2 regions of the Pelosinus sp. sgz500959 genome follow, and region 2 is predicted to be linked to the other one. Evidence: riboswitches for the same ligand, from Rfam matches in the RefSeq annotation. Region 2 holds a riboswitch; the other holds the start of a gene.
What was found. A riboswitch is a leader RNA that binds a small molecule or an ion and turns the genes downstream of it on or off. The one in region 2 is predicted to bind cobalamin.
Positions count from the first base shown of each region.

Region 1: another riboswitch for cobalamin. It lies ahead of cobT (nicotinate-nucleotide--dimethylbenzimidazole phosphoribosyltransferase); the one in region 2 lies ahead of cobI (precorrin-2 C(20)-methyltransferase).

Region 1 is NZ_JBGJZL010000005.1:277,675-283,258, forward strand. Features, by position in the region: gene ACAN52_RS10215 (DUF3369 domain-containing protein) at 1-1,119, shown strand, start outside; cobalamin riboswitch at 1,201-1,386, shown strand; gene cobT (nicotinate-nucleotide--dimethylbenzimidazole phosphoribosyltransferase) at 1,491-2,558, shown strand; gene cobT (nicotinate-nucleotide--dimethylbenzimidazole phosphoribosyltransferase) at 2,583-3,674, shown strand; gene ACAN52_RS10230 (methyl-accepting chemotaxis protein) at 3,870-5,584, shown strand, end outside.
Region 2 is NZ_JBGJZL010000006.1:178,988-184,571, reverse strand. Features, by position in the region: gene ACAN52_RS11455 (sugar phosphate isomerase/epimerase family protein) at 1-11, shown strand, start outside; gene ACAN52_RS11450 (bifunctional homocysteine S-methyltransferase/methylenetetrahydrofolate reductase) at 147-1,943, shown strand; cobalamin riboswitch at 2,077-2,260, shown strand; gene cobI (precorrin-2 C(20)-methyltransferase) at 2,454-3,161, shown strand; gene ACAN52_RS11440 (ABC transporter substrate-binding protein) at 3,289-4,257, shown strand; gene ACAN52_RS11435 (FecCD family ABC transporter permease) at 4,247-5,263, shown strand; gene ACAN52_RS11430 (ABC transporter ATP-binding protein) at 5,264-5,584, shown strand, end outside.

The sequences.
Region 1 (5,584 bases), on a different contig from region 2:
TTATTAACAACATTGATTTCTTCCTTGCGTTCATATCGGGATTTAGTTACAATTGAGCGCAATAAAAGTGGATTAGAGCGAATTATTGAATCTACACCTGAAATTTTCCGCATGCAATCGATGCAAAATTTTGCCACAGGTGTATTGATGCAGTTAATTGCTATGTTGAAGTTAAATAAAAGTAGCTTATATTTAAGAGTATCGAGCTTTGCTGCCACTTGCAAGAAAGATGGATCACTCAATATTTTAGCTGCTACAGGTGATTTTGAAACCAATATTGAAGAAAAATTATCTGCGGATGTACAAAATAAAATCGATGATGTACTGCATGAAAAAGCAAGCATGTTTTTTGATGATTATTTTATACTCTATTGGAATAGTGCGGATAAACATGATTATTTAATTTATATGGAAGGCGATCAAAAAATCAGTGAACTTGATCGGCGTCTTTTAGATATTTTTTGTCTAAATGTATCTTCAGCTTTCGAAAATTTGAAATTACATTTAGAAATGTATGATACCCAACGGGAAGTGTTTTTCCGATTAGCAGAGGTAGCTGAAACTCGATCAAAAGAAACGGGTAATCACGTACGACGGGTAGCTGAATACGCTAAATTATTAGGAGAAAAATATGGGTTATCAGAAAAAGAATTGGATATGCTTCACCTAGCAGCACCCATGCATGATCTTGGAAAACTAGGTATATCCGATGGAATTTTAAATAAACCGGCTAAATTGACAGCGACTGAGTTTGATATTATAAAGATGCATTCAATGATTGGGCACGATATGTTGAAAGGCTCAGAACTCACAATGTTAAGAGCTGCTGCTATTATTGCCAAAGAACATCATGAACGCTATGATGGAACAGGATATCCCGATGGTTTACGAGGGGATGAGATTCATATTTTTGCAAGAATAACAGCCATTGCAGATGTATTTGATGCGTTAGCTTGTGATCGAGTTTATAAAAAAGCTTGGAGTTTAGAGGATATTACCGAATATTTTCAAGAAAATAAAGGGGGGCAATTTGACCCTGTATTGGTAGACTTATTTTTTGCTAACTTTGATGATATATTAGCAATAAGAGAAAAATTTGCTGATGATTGCTATTTATAAAGTTTGATTGAATTGATATCGCTATTTTTTTCACATTATTGGCTTGACGATGCTATGAGTGGTTGATATAATAATTGCAATTGCATACAATACGGTTAAGGTGCCCCCAGTTGGGGGATAATAGGGAAGTCTGAGCATGGTAAAACATGCATAAGCGCGGGCCCGCCACTGTACTGAAGAGACCTTACAAAACCACTCATTAAGGGGAAGGTGTAAGTTGTCGATGATTCGGGAGCCAGGAGACCTACCTTTATACTGTTTTATGATCTTCATGGAAAAGAAGGTTTTTTTGGATTGATAATCCCTAAAAACCTTCTTTTTAACATTTTCCCGGGAAATATTAAGTTTACTTTGAAAAGTGGAGGGTTAAGATGAGTTTATTAGAAGAAACATTGCTGAAAATTAGTGATCTAGACAAAGATATCATGTCCAAGGTGCAAACTAGATTAGATAATCTAACAAAACCCAAAGGAAGTCTTGGACGATTAGAAAATATGGTAAGACAATATGCAGGGATTATTGGGAAAACTCAACCTGATGTGCCAAAGCATTGTATGGTAATCACATCAGCAGACCATGGTGTGGCTACACTAGGCATCAGTGCCTATCCAATAGAGACAACACTGCAAATGACAGCGAATTATCTGATCTCAAAAGGTGGTAGTGCAAATGCTTTTGCCAATTTTTGTGGTGCTGATATGGTAGTCGCAGATATGGGAATCGCTGGTGATCTATCTCATGTCCCAGGACTTTTACATCGGAAAGTTGCCTATGGTACTCAAGACTTTACTCAAGGTCCAGCTATGACCCGTGCTCAGGCTATACAAGCTATTGAAGCAGGCATTGAAATTGTAAATGAGAAAGTTAAGCAAGGTTATACATGTTTTAGTCTTGGGGAAATGGGAATTGGTAATACCACCTCAAGTGCTGCCATTGTGGCTGCTTTTACAGGACTGACCCCAGAACAAGTGACAGGAAGAGGGACAGGAATATCAGATAGTCGGCTGGAAGTAAAAATTAATGTTGTTCGTCGCGGTCTAGAAATGAATCAACCAAACCCTAAAGATGGAATTGATGTATTAGCAAAAGTTGGTGGTTTTGAAATTGGTGGGTTAGCAGGTGTCGTTCTTGGTTGTGCAGCAAATCGATGCGGGGTCGTGATTGATGGCCTTAACACTACGGCAGCCGCACTCATTGCCAATGCTATTGAACCGATGTGCAAAGAATATATGTTTGCATCTCATTTGTCGGGTGAACCAGCACATGTAATTGCCTTAGGTGTTTTGAAGCTAGAGGCATGTCTTAATATGGGGGTCTGTTTAGGAGAAGCAATTGGTGCATCCATGGTGATGGATATGCTTACAGTAGGGAGTAAAATGCTGAAAAAAATGAAAAATTTTGAAGACGCTGGAGTATCAAGGATGATGTCTCAACAATAATAATGATCGTAGGAGGATAGACTCATGTTCGAAAATATAATATCTCTGATAAAACCATTAGATGAAACTGCAATGGCAAAATGTCAACTCCGATTAGATAACCTGACTAAACCCCTTGGTAGTCTACATTCTTTTGAGCATATTGCGCGTCAAATGGCAGGTATTACTGGTCAACATAAACCTAAAATGTTAAAAAAAGGCATCATTCTCATGGCAGGAGATCATGGTATCAATGATGAGGGAGTAAGCACTTACTCTAAAACGGTGACAGCAGAGATGATGATCAATTCTTGTCATGGAGGGGCTGCGATCAATGTATTTGCTGAACACGTTGGTGCACAGCTTGTTTTAGTTGATATGGGAGTAGAGGCGAATTTATCTGTTTGTCCGAATTTATGTCATGAAAAAATTGCCTATGGTACAAAAAACATCACTCAAGGATCAGCGATGACCCGAGACGAAGGGAGTGCTGCCATTTCTGCTGGTATCCGCATTGCCCAAGAACAAATAAACAAAGGATGCCAAATTTTAGGATTAGGTGCTATCGGAATTGGTAATACCCTTCCAAGTGTAGGAATCATTGCATGCTATAGTTCGAAGAAGATAAATGAGCTTATAGGACTTGGTACAGGTATCACTCCAGAACTTCTTAGTAAGAGGATTGATATTCTTAACACAGCTCTTGCGATTAATCAACCAGATCCACAAGATGCTCTTGATGTAGTGAGTAAAATAGGTGGTTTTGAGATTGCCGGTTTGGTAGGTGTTATATTGGGCGCAGCTTCAGGTGGTGTAGCTGTTGTACTTGATGGTCTTGCAACGAGCGCAGCAGCTCTGATTGCTATGAAAATTGCTCCTCAAGTGAAAGACTATCTAGTAGCATCCCATTTTGCAGTAGAACCAGCACATAAAGTGGCTTTAGATCTTATGGAGATACCAGGATATTTACATCTTGATATGCATTTAGGTGAAGGAACAGGAGCAGCTCTTGGTATGTCTTTAATCAATGCATCTTTACATGTAATCAATGATATGAAAACTTTTGGTGAAGCTGAAGTTGCTGTTGCACAAGATGGTCCAGGTGCTTTGAAGCAAGATAAAAATGTCAGAGAGTAATCAAATAGAGTAAGAAAACGATATTGAGATTGTTCATTGAGCAGGGATAAGATAGCAGATCTATCTTATCCCTGCTTGTTATCGTCAATCATATTTTTATATTCTATACTTGTCAGAAGGAGGTATTAGGAATTTATTTGTCGAATTGTGGCAGATGAATCAATCGAGATCTATTTTTGAAAGGGGAACAAGGAAATGAATTTAAAGGTCAAATTAACATTGATTTTTTCATTATTATCTGCAGTGATTCTCTTGGTGTCATCACTTGCTGGATATATTTTTACGAAAGAACAAGTTACTAAAGGCATTCAGCAAGAAATGAAGGCGAATATCGACTCTCATGTAAATAAACTTGATGGATGGTTGCTCAGTAAAGGAAAAATGATTGAAATAACGGCGGGTACAATACAGAGTACATTTAGTGAAGGGGAAATAACAGTACCCATGGTAGCTGGATATAGGACTGTGGATAAAGAATTCTCCGATGTCTATTTTGGTTCTGTACAAGGTAAAATGGTAGATGGAAGTGGATGGACACCTCCTGCAGATTATGATCCTAGGGTGCGTGAATGGTATAAAGATGCAACACAACAAGGTAAGTTGATTTTTACAGAACCCTATTTAGATTTAGTCACGAAACAAATGGCGGTATCTGTTGCACTGCCGATTAAAACAACTTCAGGGCAAATTCGAGGAGTTATCGCTGCAGATATGTTGTTACAAACACTGGTTGAGAATGTAAAAAAAATTAATTTGCAGGGCGCTGGATATGCATATTTACTGGATGCCAAAGGTGTTGTACTCGCTCATCCAGATGCGGAGATGGTGTCTAAAAATGTTCTAGAAGTAGAAAAAATAAAAAGTTTATCTCCTCTATTTAAAGAAATGCTTCAAAAAAATGAAGGTTTTAATACATACACTTATGATGGTAAAGATTTATTGATGGTTTATAAAAAAGTACCGTCGACAGGATGGATTTTAGCAATTAGTGTACCTGAAGATATTGTGTATACACCTCTTGTTCATTTAAGATGGCTATTTTCTATTATTGCAGTAGTGGCAATTTTCATTGTGATTGGAATTACCTTTGCGACTGTGAAGCGAATTACCAATCCTTTAGAAGTATTGGCTCGTGAAGTTCAAATGGTTGCTGCTGGAGACCTTACAGTACAGGCTAATGTAAATGGGAAGGATGAAATTGCTATACTCGCCCAAGGGTTTAATAAAATGGTACACAATTTACGCGAGCTTATTATGCAAGTTCATACGAGTTCGGAGCAGTTAGCAGCTTCTTCAGAAGAGTTGACTGCGAGTTCTCAGGAATCATCTCAAGCTACAAATCAAGTGGCTGGATCTATTATGCATATTCATCACGGGGCTAAAGACCAACTGAATGGAGTAGAAAATACAGGGAATGTAGTACAAAAAATGTTAACAGGAATACAGCAGGTGTCTGATGGTGCTAATCATGCTGTCACAAAGGCCTCACAAGTTGTTGATAAAGCTAAAGACAGTGGGATTTCTATTGAACGCGCCATTCATCAGATGGGCCTTATTGAACAAACTGTTAATACTTCTGCTAAGGTTATTGCTAATTTAGGTGAAAGGTCAAAAGAAATTGGACAGATTATAGATACAATCTCAGGGATAGCAGGTCAAACTAATTTATTAGCTTTGAATGCGGCGATTGAAGCAGCGCGCGCAGGAGAACAAGGACGTGGTTTTGCGGTAGTTGCAGAAGAAGTTCGTAAATTAGCTGAGCAATCACAGGAAGCTACAAAACAAATTGCTAATCTTATTGGTGAAATACAAGGGGATACGGAAAAGGCTGTTGTTTCTATGAATGATGGTACCCGTGAAGTAAGCCTTGGAACTGAGACTGTTAATACTGCTGGTATTGCATTTCGTGA
Region 2 (5,584 bases):
TGAACCGATAGAAAGAAAAAGTAGAGGCAATTTTGTAATTTTGGCAGAGACTATAAGATGTGGATGTTACATGATATAATTGTATTAAAGGCAAAGCATCATTGCTTTGCCTTTAACGTTATCTTTTTTTAAGAAGGTGGATAAGCATGATCAATATAAGAGAGTATTTGCAGGACAATATTTTGATTACAGATGGTGCCATGGGTACCTATTATGCTCAACTAACTGGTAATTACGATGAATTACCAGAATATGCAAATGTTAATAATCCAAAAATCATTAAACAAATTCATAAAGAGTATATGGCGGCAGGTGCAAAATTAATCAAAACGAATACTTTTTCGGCAAATCCTCTTGCCTTAGATGTTTCAAAAGCGAAATTAAAGGAACTCATTATTGCTGGAATTGATATTGCACATGAAGTGACTGCCAATAAAAATATATTCGTGGCAGCAAGTATAGGACCGATACCAGAAATGGCTGATCATATCCACATTGATCAAGAAAAGATTATGGCTGATTATCAATTTATCGTCGATGTTTTTTTGGAGCAGGGCATCAAAATATTTATTTTTGAAACTTTTAGCGATGTAGTCAATCTTGGAGAAATTAGTAAATACATCAAGGCGAAAGATCCCAATCTATTTATCTTGACTCAATTTGCAACGACTCCAGAAGGATTTACTCGTAAAGGGATCAGTAATGAGCACATTGTAGCTGAAGTGAAAAAAACGAAAAATATTGATGCTTATGGATTTAATTGTGGTGTGGGTCCCACCCATCTTTATAATTCCTTGCAAAAAATAAATATGGGTGAGGATATTGTCGCCGTAGCCCCCAATGCAGGATATCCAGAAATTATACATGAAAGAACAGTATATATTCAAAATCCGGATTATTTTGCTGAAAAGATGAAGGAAATTGGTGAATTAGGCGTAAAAATTTTAGGTGGATGTTGTGGTACGACTCCTATTCACATTGAAAAAATGGCAGAATTAATTCATACTGGTTCAGATCGATATGTGCCCAAAGAACAAATTGTAACAAAAGAAAAAGTCATTTTTGGAGTGAATCAGTTAGATGGTTTTGCTGAAAAAGTAAAACAGGATCAGTTTGTCATCGCTGTAGAATTAGATCCACCATTTCATGCAGATGTTGAATTGATGTTAGATAATGCGCGAGTTTGCAAAGAGTCAGGTGTGGACGTGATTACGATTGCTGATTCACCCATGGGCAGAGCTCGGGTCGATTCAATCATGATTGCTGCAAAAATTAAAAGAGAGGTCGGAATTGAGGTAATTCCTCATGTATGTTGTCGAGATAAAAATTTAAATGCGTTAAAATCCTCTCTACTTGCGGGTTATGCTGAGAATATCCGCAATATATTAGCCGTAACGGGTGATCCTGTTGCCATGGCAGATAAAAATGATATAAAGAGTGTTTTCAATCTTAATTCATTTAAATTGATCGAACTGATTGCTACAATGAATCAAGAAGTATTTGCTGGACAACCGATTCATATTGGTGGGGCATTGAACTTAAACGGACTTCACCCTGAAGTTGAGGTAACGAGAATGGGTAAGAAAGTGGATAGAGGGGCTAAGTTTTTCTTGACCCAACCTATATTTGATGAGAATGTCATTCACTTATTACCACAACTCAAACAGGATGGGAAAGCTAAAATTTTGGGAGGAATCATGCCGCTGGTTAGTTATCGCAATGCTCATTTCTTGAATAATGAGGTGGCAGGAATTCGAATACCAGAACATATTTTAAACCAATTTGATAAGAATATGGCAAAAGAAGAAGCCGAACTTCTAGGAATTGAAATTGCCGTAGATCTTGCTAATAAAATGAAAGATCATGTACATGGATTTTATTTTATTACACCATTCAACCGAGTTGAAATGATTAGGAAGATTATAAAAAAACTCAATCTATAACGGACAGAAATAAGTTTTACTTGAGATTGTTAGAATTATCTTTACTCATCTGCTCTAGGATCGAGAGAAGAATGATTTGTGGTTGACAAGTTAAAATATTTGTTATAGAGTTGTAAATAGAGAACTCTGAAAATTACATATTGATGGTGTAGGTGCCCTTGGGGGCTTAATAGGGAAGTCGGTTAAAATCCGGCGCGGTCCCGCCACTGTAATGGGGAGCAAATCCATGTATATGCCACTGGGATAAAGTATCTTGGGAAGGTATGGATAAGCTACGATCCAGAGTCAGGAGAACTGCCTATATGACAATCACCGTTATGACCTGCGAGAGATGGGGAGGGGGTTCGTACAGTTGTACTGTATGTTGTGTCAAAGCGCAGTTGTGTGTTGACATGTTCATGGTTAAAGTACTGTTATAATTGTAGACATCCACATCTTCCGGTTAGTATTAACGGAAGATGTTTTTTTACGTTAATTTTCAATGAATACACAGATTTTAAGGAGGATATTATGTCAGGAATTTTTTATGGTGTTGGTGTAGGACCAGGAGATCCAGAATTACTTACTTTAAAAGCAGTAAAGGTGATACAAGCAGCCGATGTAATTATTGCTCCTAAGACTGAGAAAAAAGAAGATAGTACAGCTCTATCGATTGCTCGTCCTTATTTAAAAGAAAATGTTGAAATTTTAAAACTTGTTTTCCCTATGGTTAATGATGCTAATACCTTAACAGAAGCATGGGCAAATAATAAAGTAGCCATTCTTGCAGAACTGCAAGCTGGGAAGAAAGTTGTATTTTTGACCTTGGGTGATCCTATGTTTTATAGCACTTATATGTATATTTATCGTTTATTAAAAGAGTCTGGTTTTGGAATTGAAACAGTACCTGGCGTGCCAGCTTTTTGTGCCATTGGCAGCCAATTAGGCCAGCCTTTAGCAGAAGGAACCGATGTACTTAGCATTATTCCAGCAACGATGGAAGATGAAGATATGGATAAAATCTTGGCTTTATCGGACAATGTTGTTTTAATGAAAGTCTACAAAAATTTCACGCAAGTGGTAGAAAAATTGAATCAACATGGTTATGGTGATAATGCAGTCATGATTAGTAAATGTGGATTACCTGACGAGCAAATTAGTTATAACTTAGATGAAGTTGATGGAACGCAAGTTAATTATCTAACAACAATTTTAGCAAAAAAACGCAAACTTGGTTAATAGACCATTTATTTGCCGGAATAAATAGATGAATTTTTGCCGGATATTTTTATCCGGCATTTCTTACGAAATGAGGCTTGGCGCAAGCCAAGTTTTCTTTATTTTTACATCTGGAAGGGGTGTTTTTGTGAAACGTAAACTAATTTATTTAGCTTTTATCATTAGTATGATCAGTTTGATTTTTTCTGGGTGCAGTTCTCAGGCCAAAGAAAAAGCAATCACTCAGACGAGCACTGAATATTTACGTATAACTGATGATGCAGGGCGAACTGTAGCGCTGCCACAAAAACCACAGCGCATTGTGGTGTTGTCAACATCGTTTTTAGATGTGTTATATGGGGTTGGTGGTCAAGCTGTTGGGAGACCTAGTTCTAAGAGTCCTGCTGTTTTCCCAGCGTCGCAGAATGCATCTGAAATCGGATTTATCTACAATGTGAACAATGAACAAGTCTTAGCCTTACAGCCTGACTTAGTCATTGGTTTTCAGGGGATTCATGAAAAAATAATTCCTATTTTAGAAAGTAGTAAAATTCCTGTCGTGATGCTGAAGATGAAAACCTTTGATGATATCATAGCTAAGATAAAATTATTTGGTGATATTGTAGGCACACAGTCCGAGGCGCAACATCTAATTGATAACATGCAAGTAGAGATTAATAAAGTAATTGCAAAGTTACCTGCCCAAAGTAAAAAAGTTGTTATTTTGCATGCTACGGCTAAAAATGTCACAGTAGAGCTTGATAATAGCATTGCAGGTAATATAGCAAAAATGTTAAAAATTAAAAATATCGCATCTGGCAGTAAGCCGCTTGAAAGCGATCCAGATATCGCTCCTTATAGCTTAGAGAAATTAGTTGAGGGAGATGCAGATGCAATTTTGGTTGTGACCATGGGTAATATGACGGATATTGAAAAAAGAATGAAAAGTGATATTGCAAGTAATCCTGCGTGGGCAGGATTGCGTGCCGTAAAAAATGACCAGATATTTTTTCTGCCATCTGAACTTTTTCAATTAAATCCTGGCATTCGTTTTCATGAATCCGTAGAATATATGGCGAAAGTGATCTATCCAGAGGTTTATGGCAATGTCAAATAGAAATTTTTTTTCATATGCTGGATTGCGTGACCGAGGGATTTGGCGAATTTTTATGTTACTCATATTTACCTTATTAGCAGTTGGCGGTATTATCTTGAGTTTAACCAAAGGGGCTTTGGCGATTAGTTTACAAGATATTGTATCTGCCATTATTTCTGACCAGTCAGGAGCAAATCGACAAGTTATTTGGAATATTCGTCTTCCAAGAACCTTAGTTGGTGCTCTTGTTGGTATTAATCTGGCCCTTGCAGGAGCTATACTCCAAGGAGTGATGAAAAATCCTTTAGCTGATCCTCATATTATTGGTATTTCATCAGGAGCAGGTTTGGCGGGGGTAACGATTCTGATACTATTTCCTCATCAAGAGTATTTAGTGACTCCGATTGCTTTTGTAGGTGCTATGGCGGCGGCGATTTTTATTTATATACTTGCCTGGAAAGGCGGCATTCGTCCAGTCCGTATTATTTTAGCCGGGGTAGCCGTTTCGGCATTTTTAAACTCAGGTATTTCGGCTCTGATGGTTTTTTATAGTGATCGCGTCCATGGCGCTCTCATGTGGATGGTAGGGGGCTTATCGGCGCGTAGTTGGCCTCATATTGATATTATCTTGCCCTACACTATCGTGGGCGGGATTTTGGCACTACTTGGTGCTAGGCGACTTAATATTTTAAATTTAGGGGATGACATTGCTCGCGGTCTTGGCCTTAATGTAGAAGTGTCAAGGATTGCCTTAACAGCAGTGGCAGCTTTATTGGCAGCAAGTGCTGTCAGTGTCGTTGGACTTCTTGGGTTTGTCGGTTTGATTGTACCCCATGCGGCACGATTGTTAGTAGGTTCTGATTATCGTTATTTATTACCTGCTTCTGCTATTTTAGGCGTGGCTGTTGTTACTTTAAGTGATACCTTAGCAAGGGTGGCATTCTCCCCTCTTGAGATTCCAGTCGGTATTATTATGGCTTTTGTCGGCGCACCTTTTTTCTTGTATCTCTTAAGGAGGGATGCATAAATGACAATCATGAACACACAAAATATAGCCGTGGGGTTTGATGGGAAAAGCGTTCTAGAAAACTTAACCTTAGAAGTTGAAAAAGGACAGATTATTTCCATCTTAGGTCCGAATGGTTCAGGTAAAAGTACACTACTGAAAGTCTTATCACGCAACTTAAAACCAGATCAAGGTAATGTTTATTTAGATGGACAAAATTTGACTGAGCTGAGTAATAAAGTCATTGCCCGAAAAATGGCGGTTTTACCCCAATCACCAGAGGCTCCGAAAGATTTAACCGTGCGAGATCTAGTAGAATACGGCCGTTATCCTCATCAACAG